2 regions of the Faecalimonas hominis genome follow, and region 1 is predicted to be linked to the other one. Evidence: a T-box and tRNA genes for the amino acid it is inferred to sense, from the RefSeq annotation. Region 1 holds a T-box; the other holds one or more tRNA genes.
The links. A T-box is a leader RNA that pairs with one kind of tRNA and senses whether it is charged. The one in region 1 lies ahead of proS (proline--tRNA ligase), so its partner is inferred to be a tRNA-Pro.

Region 1 (6,798 bases):
AAATGGTAGGATCCTTTTCACCCTCTAAGAGAACGTGGGATAACATGGAAGTTGTTGTTGTTTTTCCGTGTGTTCCCGAAACAGCGATTGGACATTCATAGTTTGTCATCAACTGCCCGAGAAGTTCGGCTCGGGATAGCATTGGAATGTTTTGGCGCACGGCTTCCGCAAATTCTTCATTATCTTCGTGAATGGCAGCCGTATAAACGACAACATCAATTCCATCTATAATATTAGATGCTTTCTGACCGTAAAAAATTGTTGCGCCTTTTCCCGCGAGATGGTCGGTCAGAGCAGATTCTTTATTATCGGAACCTGAAACGGTAAATCCTTCTTTTAATAAAATTTCAGCCAAACCGCTCATACTAATTCCGCCGATGCCGATAAAATGTACATGGATTGGCTTCTTAAAATCAATTTTATACATAAATATGCTCCCCTATTTTTCTTTTTTTTCATTTTTAAACATATTTTATAGTCTACCCTTATATTATAACTATTGTAGGATAAAATGCCAAGCCATTTCTTTTTGTGAGTTTTGTATGAAAAAAGAAAAAAAGAAGAAAAGAATCTGTAAATATTGTTCACGAATGGGTTTGTGTATGCTATAATAAGATTATTATTACTGGAAGGGGCGATGACATGATAAAAAAAGAAATGATAGCAATGCTTTTAGCAGGTGGACAAGGCAGCAGACTTGGAGTTCTGACTGCAAAAGTAGCGAAGCCGGCCGTCTCATTTGGCGGGAAATACAGAATTATTGATTTTCCGCTGAGCAACTGTATCAACTCCGGAATTGATACGGTAGGAGTATTGACACAATATCAGCCATTAAGACTAAACACGCACATCGGAATCGGAATACCGTGGGATTTAGACCGCAATGTGGGAGGAGTAACCGTACTGCCGCCGTATGAAAAGAGTACAAGCAGTGAATGGTATACGGGAACGGCAAACGCCATTTATCAAAATTTAGATTATATGAGTGCATACAATCCGGACTATGTATTGATTTTATCCGGAGACCACATATATAAGATGGATTATGAAGTGATGTTAGATTTTCATAAAGAGAATAATGCGGATGTTACGATAGCGGCGATGCCTGTACCTCTGGAGGAAGCGAGCCGTTTTGGAATTGTAATTACGGACGATGAAGGTAAAATCGAAGATTTTGAAGAGAAACCGGCACAGCCTAGAAGTAATCTTGCTTCTATGGGAATTTACATATTCAGCTGGCCTGTATTAAAAGAGGCATTGCAGGAACTGTCAAGCCAGCCAAACTGTGACTTTGGAAAACACATTATTCCATACTGCCACAGTAAAAATCAGAGATTATTTGCTTATGAATATAATGGATATTGGAAGGACGTAGGAACATTAAGTTCATATTGGGAAGCAAATATGGAATTGATTGATATTATTCCTGAGTTTAATCTGTATGAAGAGTTTTGGAAAATTTATACGAATTCCGGAGTGCTTCCGCCAAACTATGTCTCAGAGCAGTCCGTCATAGAGAGAAGTATTATCTGTAACGGGGCAAGTATTTACGGTGAAGTACATAATTCCATTCTCGGCTCAAGAGTACGAATTGGAAAAGGAGCAATTATCAGGGATTCCATTATTATGAATGAAACGGAAATTGGCGAAAACTGTGTAGTGGATAAGGCGATCATTGCTGAAAACGTTAAAGTCGGCGACAATGTCACAATTGGAATCGGAAGTGATATACCGAATAAAATGAGACCGGATATTTATAATTCGGGATTGACAACAATAGGAGAAAAGAGCGTAATTCCGTCCGGTGTGCAGATTGGGAAAAATACCGCCATTAGTGGTGTGACATCAAAAGAAGATTACATAGGTGGAGTGCTTGAAAGTGGTGAAACATTAATAAAGGCAGGTGAGAGATAGTTATGAGAGCAGTAGGTATTATTTTAGCAGGTGGTAACAATAACAGAATGAAAGAACTGACGAATAAACGTGCGGTTGCGGCAATGCCTGTTGCGGGAAGTTACAGATGTATTGACTTTGCATTGAGCAATATGACAAATTCCAACATACAGAAGGTGGCAGTGTTGACACAGTATAATGCAAGGTCTTTAAATGAGCATATGAATTCGTCAAAATGGTGGAATTTCGGAAGAAAACAGGGCGGTCTGTATGTATTTACTCCTACCATTACAAAGAACAACGGATACTGGTATAGAGGAACAGCGGACGCAATCTATCAGAACCTTGATTTCTTAAAGAAATCACATGAACCATATGTCATCATTACTTCAGCAGATGCAGTTTATAAGTTAGACTATAACGAAGTTTTGGAATATCACATTAAAAAACAGGCAGATATTACGGTTGTATGCAAAGACTTGGAGCCGGGTGATAATCCGAGACGTTATGGAACAATCAAGATGAATGAAGACAGCCTGATTGAAGAGTTTGAGGAGAAGCCGATGCTGGCAAAATCAAGAACGATTTCAACGGGAATCTATGTACTTCGCAGAAGACAGTTGATTGATTTGATTGAAAAAGCGGCAGAGGAAGAGAACTATGATTTTGTAACCGACATTTTAATTCGCTATAAGAATGTGAAGAAGATTTACGGATATAAGATTAAAAATTATTGGAGCAATATTTCGACGGTAGATGCTTATTACAAGACGAATATGGATTTCCTGAAACCTGAGATAAGAGAGTATTTCTTCCATGAATTGCCGAGAGTATATTCTAAAGTAAGTGATTTGCCGCCGGCAAAATATAATCCGGGGGCAGTTGTGAAAAACAGTTTGGTAGCAAGTGGAACTATTATCAATGGTACAGTTGAAAATTCCATTCTATTTAAAAAAGTATTTGTTGGAAATAACTGTATTATTAAAAACTCAATCATTCTGAATGATGTGTATCTTGGGGATAATACATATATTGAAAACTGTATTGTGGAAAGCAGAGATACGATTCGAGCCAATACCCGCTATATCGGTGAGGACGGAGTGAAAGTTGTAGTAGAAAAAAATGATAGATATACATTATAATTAAGGAGGCCAAAGATATGCAGATTACAGATGTACGAGTAAGAAAGGTAGCAAAAGAAGGAAAATTAAAAGCGGTAGTGTCAATTACCATGGACGAAGAATTTGTAGTACATGATATCAAAGTAATTGAGGGAGAAAAAGGATTATTTATCGCAATGCCAAGTAAGAAATCATTAGATGGGGAATACAGAGATATTGCACACCCAATTAATTCGGAAACAAGAGACAGGATACAGAGTACAATTTTAGCAAAATATGAAGAGGTATTACAGGAAGAACCTGAAGTTGAAGAAGTTGTATAAAGTTTAGCAGGGAGAAAGTGTCACGGAATCGAAAAGAGATTTTGTGACACTTTTTTATGTAAATTGTGTATAATAGATAAAAAATGAAAGGAAGCAGGAATGGATATAAAAGATTACATTGTGTACGAAGATGAACATTTGCTTGTCTGTCATAAACTACCTAAAATAGCGACTCAGACAAGCCGAATCGGGGAAAAAGATATGGTGAGCCTGCTGAAAAACTATTTACATCAGCAGTCGTCAAAAAAACAGGAACCGTATCTTGCCGTTATACATCGCCTGGACCAAATGGTAGAAGGGCTGCTTGTATTTGCAAAAACACCTTTTGCGGCAAAAGAGTTAAGCAGACAGTTGCAGCAAAAAGGATTTGGAAAGGAATATAGGGCGGTTGTCTGCAAAACTCCGCAGCAGCAGGAGGGAACACTTGTCAACTATATGGTAAAAGATAAGCGTTCCAATACTTCTCGCGTATGCGGTGAAAATGAAATGGGAGCAAAAAAAGCAGTATTACACTACAAAGTGACGGAAGAACAAGGCGACGGGACAGCGGTGTTACATATTTGTCTGGAAACAGGCAGACACCACCAGATAAGAGTACAGTTGTCAAATATTGGTTGTGGAATTATGGGTGATGCGAAATACAATGCGGGCAATTATGAGCAGGAGAAGTGGGATAAGATTGCCCTCTGTGCGTACAGGCTGCGGTTTGTACACCCAAAGACAAAGAAGGAAATGGTATTTGAGTTGGAGTAATTATATAGCGTTTTTTAAGGAACTCTGATATAATATAACTTATAGAATTCCTCTGCAAACGGAGGAAACTGAATGAAGAAACAATTAAAGAACCTTACAATTAAAGATAATTTTATGTTTGCGGCAGTCATGTTAGATAAGGAAAACTGCAAAGGCTTTTTGGAGAGAGCGTTACAGATAAAAATCGACCATGTAGAAGTCTGTACGGAGAAAAATATTGTCTATCACCCGGAATATAAAGGCGTGCGTTTGGACGTATATGCAAAAGACGAAAATAATACACGTTATAATGTAGAAATGCAGGTGTCTTCTCAAAGTGCTTTGGGATTGAGAAGCAGATATTATCAGAGTCAGATGGATATGGAGATGTTATTGTCGGGGTGTGAATATTCCGAACTTCCGAATAGTTATGTTATTTTTATTTGTGATTTTGATCCGTTTGGCGAAAAGAAATATAAATATACTTTTGCGATGGAATGTACAGAAATTAAGACGGTTGAATTACAGGATAAAAGAAATATCGTATTTCTAAGTACAAAAGGTGAGAACGACGCGGAAGTCCCGAAAGAACTTGTGCGTTTCTTAAAATTTGTAAAAGCAGATTTAAAGGAAAGTCAAAATGACTTTGAAGATGAATATGTAAGGAAAATACAGGAATTTGTGAAGCATATTAAACAGAATAGGGAAATGGAGGAAAAATATATGCTTTTTGAAGAATTGCTGAAAGATGAAAGAGAAGTTGGAAGGAAAGAAGGATTGGAACAGGGACGTAACGAAGGCATTTCTGAGGGAAGAAACTTGGGAATGTCTGAGATTTTGAAAATGTTTTTATCTAAATTTGATATACTTCCAAAAGAACTTCAGAACAAAATTTCTGAAGAAGAGGACGAAGAAATTTTAAAATACTGGATACGGATTGCAAGTGAGGTAAAATCATTAGATGAATTTATTTCTAAAATGTAAATAATCTCTTCTAAAAATTCAAATCTATTTACCGCAAATCCGAGCGTAAGGGTTTGCGGTTATAAGTAAACAAATCAATGCCGGTTCAGGCAGATATTCAATGAGAAAGCGGAGGAATTCTATAATATAACTATACTTTCAGGTTACGGACTTGACAAAGATGTGCATTTCCCGTAAAATTACGGATAGTTATACAGATTGGCGATGAAAAGGATTAGTATATATAGAAGAAGTTACAGAGAGGAAATTTATGGTGGAATATTTCTACGGGCGCTATATAGAACCTGCCTTCGAGCTTTGTATGAAAATACAACGTATCTCTGCGTTAAAGGGAAGAAAGTGAATTATGATAAACAGGTATATGTTGTCATAATTAATTAGGGTGGTACCGCCGAGTTTTTCGGTCCCTTTAGGGAACGAAAAATCCGGCGTTTTTTGTTTCCGTAAACTATCAAATGAAGTAGTAAAAAGGAGAGAGTGCTATGGCAAAAGAAAAGAAATTTGTAGAAGCGATTACTTCCAGAGATGAAGATTTCGCGCAGTGGTACACAGACGTAGTAAGCAAAGCGGAGTTATGTGACTACACAGGAGTAAAAGGCTGTATGGTTTATCTGCCAAACGGATATGCAATCTGGGAGAAGATTCAGGCAGACCTAGATAAAAGATTTAAAGAAACAGGCGTAGAAAACGTATACCTTCCAATGTTGATTCCGGAAAATCTTCTTCAGAAAGAAAAAGATCATATTGAAGGATTTGCACCGGAAGTTGCCTGGGTTACACATGGAGGAAATGAACCGCTTCAGGAGAGAATGTGTATCAGACCTACATCTGAAACATTATTCTGTGACCATTGGAGCAAAACAGTACAGTCTTACAGAGACCTTCCAAAGATTTGGAATCAATGGTGTTCAGTACTCCGCTGGGAGAAAACAACAAGACCGTTCCTGCGCTCAAGAGAGTTTTTATGGCAGGAAGGACACACGATTCATGCAACATATGAGGAAGCGGAAGAAAGAACAATTTTGATGCAGAAGATTTACAAAGACTTTATTGAAGAAAGTCTTGCAATCCCACTTGTTGCAGGTAAGAAGACAGACAGTGAAAAATTTGCAGGCGCGGAAGACACTTATACCGTTGAAGCATTGATGCATGACGGAAAAGCGTTGCAGGCAGCGACAAGTCATTTCTTCGGAAGCGGATTTGCAGATGCATTTGACATTAAATATTTGGATAAAAACAATGAGTTGCACAGCGTATATGAAACGTCTTGGGGCTTAACAACAAGAATGATTGGTGCGATTATTATGGTACACGGAGATGACAGCGGACTTGTTCTTCCACCAAGAATTGCACCTGTACAGACAAGAGTAATTCCAATTGCTCAGCATAAAGAAGGTGTTCTTGAGAAAGCAACAGAACTTATGAACACATTAAAAGCGGCAGGATATGCTGTCAACATGGACAGTTCAGATAAGAGTCCGGGGTGGAAATTCAGTGAGCAGGAAATGCAGGGAATTCCAACACGTATTGAAATCGGGCCAAAAGATATTGAAAATAATCAGGTTGTCGTTGTACGACGTGATACAAGAGAAAAAATTGTTGTATCTTTAGATGAAATTACAACAAAATTAGGTGAGATTTTGGAAACAATCCAGAAAGATATGTTTGATAAAGCAAAAGCATTCCTTGATTCTCATATTGATACAGCGGTTACGATGGACGAAATGATTGAGAAATCCCAGGAA
Region 2 (6,798 bases), on a different contig from region 1:
TTCTTTTCGCCATCGGAAATCTTTGCGTCCGCCTCTTTTTTTGCCGCGAGATATTCTTCCTTTCCTTTAGCCAGATCTTTCTCACTTTTTTTGATTGCCTCTTCTGCTTTTTTGAATTCCTTCTCTTTTGAAGTCAGTTCTGTTTTCCCCTGCTGCAGTTGTTTTTCCCCATCAGCAATCTGCTTTCCGGCTTTTTTCAACATCTCTTCATTGTGTGCAATTTCCTTTTTCGCCTGATTGATTGCTGTCTGACCTGCAGAAAGTTTCGCCTCTATTTCCTGCAACTGTCCTTTTAATGCGGATACCTGCCCTTCCATTTTCTGAATGGCATTTGCTATAACAGCCTGCTTCTTTTTCAGTTCCTCTATCTGTGCCTTTTCTTCCGGAATATCCGGATTCAGACTTTCTATTTGTTTTTGAATGATATTGTACTGCACCCTCTGCTCCGCAAGTGTTTTTTCCAGTGTCTTTATCGTACCCTGCAGTGTCTGTATTCCCTTCTGCGCTTCCGCATATTGCTTCTGAAACTCTTTTTCCTTCGCCTCTAAAGTTTCCTTTCCCCGTTGTAATTGACTTATCCCTGTCTCATACTCTTTCTTTGCCTGCAAAAGTTCTTTCTCTTTCCCGGAAAGTTTACTTTTTGCTTCTGAAATTGCTTTTTGCCCATCGGAAAGTTGCTTTTTCCCTTCAGTCAGTTTTTTTTCACCGTCAGATATTGTCTTCTGCGCCGAATCCAATTCCTCTTTCGCCGTCTGTTTTGCCTTATTCAACTCTGTTTCTGACTTTGAAATCTTATCCTGTGCTTCCGATACAATCTCTTGTTGTCTTCTCCGGCATTGAACATCTTCTATTTCCTTGATTTTCTCTGACACTTTCTCTACTTTGGAATCATATTCTCCGGTAAATGCTGTCTCCTGTTTCGCACCTTCCACTTCTATCAGACCTTCGGTGTACACCTCCGTCAAAAATGTCTCAGGAGTTACTACAATAAATCCGCTGACTTCTCCCGTACCAATCGTGCTGCTTCCCCTTTCAAAGGAAATGTAACACGGACTGCTCCCGGCTCCCACAATCCTGTAAGATGAATGTTTAAGCGTTTTATCTAACCCTTCTTCCGTTCCCGATTCCAGTTGCACCGTATCTCCCACTTTATATCCTGCCATTTTCATAAAATCAATGTCCATAAAACATTCATTGTCTTTCTTAGGCATTCTTCCTTCCAACACATCTGGCTGATTCATTGTGGGAAGATCCGACATAACATGTACTACCTTCTCACTGTCCTCCAATTGACATATGGCGTCCGTACTGTAACCATACTCTGCTTTTTTCACGCCCTCCACCTGTCTAATGGCTTCTGCATCTTCCTCCGTAAGTCCAAACGTACTCATCACTTTCAAATCTGCCAAATGGTGTTCATCAAAATATTCATCTGCAGAAAATCTCATATCCGGCTCTGCCGCCCGTATTCCCGCAAAGAAAGAAACTCCAAGAGCCACAATGAAAAAAATTGATAAAAAACGCCCTAAACTCCGTTTTATCTCCATATAAAAATCTTTTCTTAACGCTTTTTTCTTCATCTATATCTACCACTCAATCTCTTCTATTGAAACCGGATTTCTATTTTCTTCTACCTTGGAAACTTTTCCGTTCTTTATATGTATAACTCTGTCTGCCATCGGCGCTATCGCAGAGTTATGGGTAATCAAAATAACCGTCATGCCTTTTTTTCTACAGGTATCCTGTAGTAAAGTCAAAATCGCCTTACCCGTATTGTAGTCCAGCGCTCCTGTCGGTTCGTCACATAAGAGCAGTTTAGGATTTTTCGCCAATGCTCTTGCAATTGATACCCTCTGCTGCTCTCCTCCTGATAACTGTGCCGGAAAGTTATTCAATCTTTCGCCCAATCCTACTTCTTTTAGAACGCTCTCTGCATCAAGAGGATTTTTGCAAATCTGTAACGCCAGTTCCACATTTTCAAGCGCTGTCAGGTTTGGAACAAGATTATAAAACTGAAAAACAAACCCTATGTCATCTCTTCTGTATGCAGTCAGTTTTTTCCTATTGTACTTTGTTATGTCATTGCCGTCCACGAGAACTTCCCCGCTCGTTGCAGTGTCCATTCCACCGAGAATGTTCAAAACTGTCGTTTTCCCCGCTCCACTTGCCCCGACAACAACCGCAAACTCTCCTTTATTAATCTTAAAATCAATTCCTGCCACAGCCTGAATTTCCACTTCCCCCATTTTATATATCTTTTTCACATCTCTCAATTCTACAAACGCACTCATCATCACGCCTCCATTTTGTCGAAACCTCTTGTTTCTTTTTTCCTATCCTATTATAATAATACCATTGTCCCAGCGGACACAACAAGGAAATTTTCTATAAACTATTAAGGAGAAATATGTATGAACCATTTACGAATTATCCCTGTGACAAATGAAGAACTCGTCTATTCTCTCTGTGCGGTGACGGAAGAACTTTTGGACGCTCCTCTTTTGCCGGAAACAATATGTGAAGATATATCCAATGATTTTGAATACTTTTTATTATCGTATGATTATACCTTCGCAGGATTTTCTAAAATCATCGAATCTGATAATCTTTTGCATCTTGATACAATCCACATTCACGAAGACTTTAGAGGCCTGAAAATCTTTTCCTCCCTGCTAAAAAACTATGTTGAACTGTGCCGGTTGCGAAAACTGAGTAAAATCATTTTGACTTGCGATAAACAAAACAGAAACGCCATGGACTGTTTCAAACATTTAGGTTTTCAGGAAACGCACAAAGACGTATCTGTCTCACCAAGCGCGATTATGGAATTATCCATTTAAAGAAATCCAAAACAACCCGCTTTGCTTAAGCGGATTGTTTTGGATTTTTTAGCCTCCCAATGTAATATCCTGTTTATCATACCAACTAATCGCCGCATCGAAATCTCTCTCATCAAAATCCGGCCATAAGTCTTCCACAACATAAAAATCAGCATACACTGACTGTATCGGAAGCATTCCGGACAACCTTCTCATATTCCCCCAGCGAATGACTAAGTCTATCCTTGATATTTCTTTAGAATATGCGTCTTTTCTATGAGCAATACCGGATAAGTCCCAATCCCAGCCGTAATTTACCAGAAAATTTACTTTTATCTCCGGATTTCCGATTTCCTGCCTCGTTGTGTACTGTATAAGTTCTTTCGGAAAATTTTCAGACTCCGCATTTCCCAAAACGAGAAGCGAAACATTCCCTTCTTCTTTAATCAGACGCAAAGCATCAACACACGCCTTTTTAAAAGCCTCCTTTTGCTCCGTCGGCCTCTTACAGTTATCCGTTGTAAATCCATAGTAAGTAATTTCCGAAATCCCGTATTCTTTCGCCTTTCTCAAAACCTGCACGCCGGGATCCAGTCCCTTCTGATACCCGTCCTTCTTCTCCAATTTATGCTGCACTGCCCACCTTCTGTTTCCGTCCGGTATAATCGCAATATGTTTGGGGATTCTCATGTTTGCCACCACCTTATCTATTGCGAGTGTTTCCATGAAACAGGAGTTTATACAGGGAATCAACAAAATTTTTATCATTTTTATATAAAAACAAAAATAAGTTTTCAGATAAAACAACGCCTTAACCGTTATCTTATCCAAAAACTTATCTTCAAATAAATCGAAGTGACGTGATTCGAACACGCGACCTCTACGTCCCGAACGTAGCGCTCTACCAAACTGAGCCACACTTCGAGAATTTTCACAACTACGGAAAAGGGATTCGAACCCCTACAAACAGAGTCAGAGTCTGTTGTGCTACCATTACACCATTCCGCATTAATATATTCAATTTTATCTAAAGACTACGGAAAAGGGATTCGAACCCCTACAAACAGAGTCAGAGTCTGTTGTGCTACCATTACACCATTCCGCATTAATTGTTGTGAAGTAACTGAACCACACAACAAATAATTATAACAGGTTTTTTTCAAAAATCAACTGTTTTTTTAATATTTTTTAAATTTTTATCCTTCCTCCAATTCCAGCGCTTCATATTTTCCAAATTGCTGTACAAAATCAATGATGTACGACGAGATTGTCACCGTAATAATTGAGAAAATAATTCTGCTAAATGGTATATAACTTAGTGATAAAATCAACACGGTAAAGTCAGTAAACATATATGCTTTTGACAGCCTGCAATGCGTCACCTTTGAAATAGCCAATGCCAAGGCATCATCACCTCCACTTGAGCCGCCCTGACGTACAATAAGACCTACTCCCACTCCAACAAAAATTCCTCCTAAAACTGCTGAAACAAACGGATATGAGGACAAATCCAGCAAAACAGGTGGAAACTGTTCCCAGATTTTAAAGAAAAAAGAAACGCTTAATGTGGAAACAAAAGATATTTTTAAAAATCGCCCGCCCAAATATTTATAGGCAAAAATATAACAACTGATATCCAGTATCGGAGTAATCACTGACGGTTCCAACCCAATCCAGTGGTGTATGAGAAGCATCGTACCTATAACTCCGCCTTCCGTCACTCCTGTCTGCTGATGTATATTATAAATGCCAAAGGAACAAATAATCGCTCCAATAATGATGTAATAAATCTTTTTCCATGATAATCCGTCCGTAATTCGTTGAATAATTGTCATTTTTACTTCCTCCTTTGCAATTTATCATAAACCTTAGTATAATACTAAGGTCAACACCTTTTCAAAGGAGAATGTCTATGAAAAAATATTATCATATTGGAGAAATCTCAAAATTATATCATATTGGCACAGATTCTCTGCGCTACTATGAAAAATTAGGGATACTCACACCTACACGAAGTGAAAAAGGATATCGTCTTTATAGTCTGAACGAACTTTGGCGTTTAAATGTCATTCGGGATTTACGCAGTTTGGGGTTTTCTATGGAACAAATTAAAACTTACTTAAATAATAGAACTATTCATTCTACGGAACAACTTCTCACCGAAGAGTTGGCTGTGATTACCGAGAAACTAAATCTACTCGCTAATTTAAGAGAAAATGTGGAAGAACGCCTTCAGACTATACACAATGCTGTCTTACAGCCAATCGGTGAGATTCGGAAAGTATACTATGAGAAACGGTACTGCCATGTCATTCATTCCCCTTACAAAACCGATGAGGAAATGGATATATTAATTAAGCAGTTACTGAATAAGGACGAAGAGAGATTATATATTATCGGCAACAACCGAATAGGTTCTTCCATATCTGCCGAAAACGTCAATAAGAAACTTTTTTGTAACTATGAAAACGTTTTTATAATAGATAGAAACGGGAAAGAATATCTGGAAGAGGGATATTACCTCACTCTCTGCTACAGGGGCAAAAGTAAACAAAATGTCGTTTATATCCCCCAATTATTCCGGTACGCAGAGGAACATCATCTTACTCCCGCAGGTCCCGTACGGGAACTGCTTTGGATTGACATTCATCAGTCAAAAAATACTGAAGAGCATATTACTGAACTGCAGGTGCGCTGCCTATAAAGGTAACGCACTTATTTTTTGCAGCGCTTTCTCCGTATCCTCTCTGCTTCCAAATCCGGTCAGCCTGAAATACCCTTCCCCCGCCATTCCAAATCCTACGCCGGGAGTTCCCACAACATTTGCATTTTCCAAAAGATATGTAAAAAACTCCCACGATTTCATGTGATTTGGTGTCTGCAGCCAGACATATGGTGAATTTTTCCCTCCTTCTGCCATATAGCCCAATTCCGACAATGTTTCCCTTATTTTCCCCGCATTACGCATATAATATCCTATCTGTTCATCAATCTGCCGCTGTCCTTTTTTTGTATATGTCGCTTCCCCTGCTCTCTGTACAATATAGGACGTCCCATTATATTTTGTTTCCTGCCGCCTTTCCCAAAGTGAGTGCAATGTTATCCCTTTTCTCTTTATTTCTTTCGGAATGACGGTTGCTCCGAGACGCAATCCGGTAAATCCTGCTTTCTTTGAAAAACTGCGCACTTCAATGGCACATGTCCTTGCACCGACACACTCATAGATTGTGTGTGGAACATCTTTTTCCGAAATGTATCCTTCATATGCATTATCAAAAAAGATGACTGCTCCCACCTGATTAGCATAATCAACCCACTCCTGCAGCCGTTCTCTCTTCATCACCGCTCCCGTCGGATTATTGGGAAAACAAAGGTAAATCATATCCGGTACCCTCTTCGGTATGTCGGGAAGAAAATTTGTTTCTTTTGTACAATCCATGTAAATTATATTTCTCCACTTATCTATGCGGGAATCATACTTTCCTGCCCGTCCTGCCATTATATTTATATCTGTATATACAGGATACACCGGATTACAAACCGCAACTTTATTCTCCCTGCTAAAAATTTCCTGTAAGTTACCTATGTCGCTTTTGGCGCCGTCCGATATAAAAATTTCATCTGCAGTTATATGACACCCTCTTTTTTTATAGTCATTTTCCGCTATGGCATTTCGCAAAAATTCATATCCCCTGCTGCCCCCGTATCCTCTGAACGTTTCCTTTTTCCCCATCTCCTCCACAGCCTTATGCAGCGCTTCCGTTACAGCTGGAATAAGGGGAAGCGTAACATCTCCTATTCCAAGTCTAATTATCTCTTTTCCCCTATGCTTTTTTTTATATTCCTCCACTCTATTTCTTATCTCCGCAAAGAGATAATCATGAGACAGCGATAAATAATTTTCGTTTACGGCAAACATATGTCAACCTCCCCCTCAAATACGGTTTTCGCTTCTCCCGCTGCGAATATATGATTGCTG

Region 2: it has a tRNA-Pro gene. The T-box ahead of proS (proline--tRNA ligase) is inferred to sense a tRNA for this amino acid. The anticodon was not compared.

Annotation. Positions count from the first base shown of each region.
Region 1 is NZ_BAAHSH010000003.1:23,068-29,865, reverse strand. Features, by position in the region: gene murC (UDP-N-acetylmuramate--L-alanine ligase) at 1-427, opposite strand, end outside; gene ACYQ35_RS00440 (glucose-1-phosphate adenylyltransferase) at 643-1,914, shown strand; gene glgD (glucose-1-phosphate adenylyltransferase subunit GlgD) at 1,917-3,035, shown strand; gene spoVG (septation regulator SpoVG) at 3,053-3,337, shown strand; gene ACYQ35_RS00425 (RluA family pseudouridine synthase) at 3,437-4,090, shown strand; gene ACYQ35_RS00420 (Rpn family recombination-promoting nuclease/putative transposase) at 4,163-5,053, shown strand; T-box leader at 5,249-5,465, shown strand; gene proS (proline--tRNA ligase) at 5,536-6,798, shown strand, end outside.
Region 2 is NZ_BAAHSH010000004.1:35,021-41,818, reverse strand. Features, by position in the region: gene ACYQ35_RS00770 (FtsX-like permease family protein) at 1-1,580, opposite strand, end outside; gene ACYQ35_RS00765 (ABC transporter ATP-binding protein) at 1,587-2,291, opposite strand; gene ACYQ35_RS00760 (GNAT family N-acetyltransferase) at 2,412-2,840, shown strand; gene ACYQ35_RS00755 (undecaprenyl diphosphate synthase family protein) at 2,889-3,509, opposite strand; tRNA gene ACYQ35_RS00750 (tRNA-Pro) at 3,670-3,743, opposite strand; tRNA gene ACYQ35_RS00745 (tRNA-Gln) at 3,757-3,827, opposite strand; tRNA gene ACYQ35_RS00740 (tRNA-Gln) at 3,854-3,924, opposite strand; gene ACYQ35_RS00735 (YitT family protein) at 4,016-4,654, opposite strand; gene ACYQ35_RS00730 (MerR family transcriptional regulator) at 4,732-5,523, shown strand; gene ACYQ35_RS00725 (LL-diaminopimelate aminotransferase) at 5,518-6,738, opposite strand; gene dapF (diaminopimelate epimerase) at 6,726-6,798, opposite strand, start outside.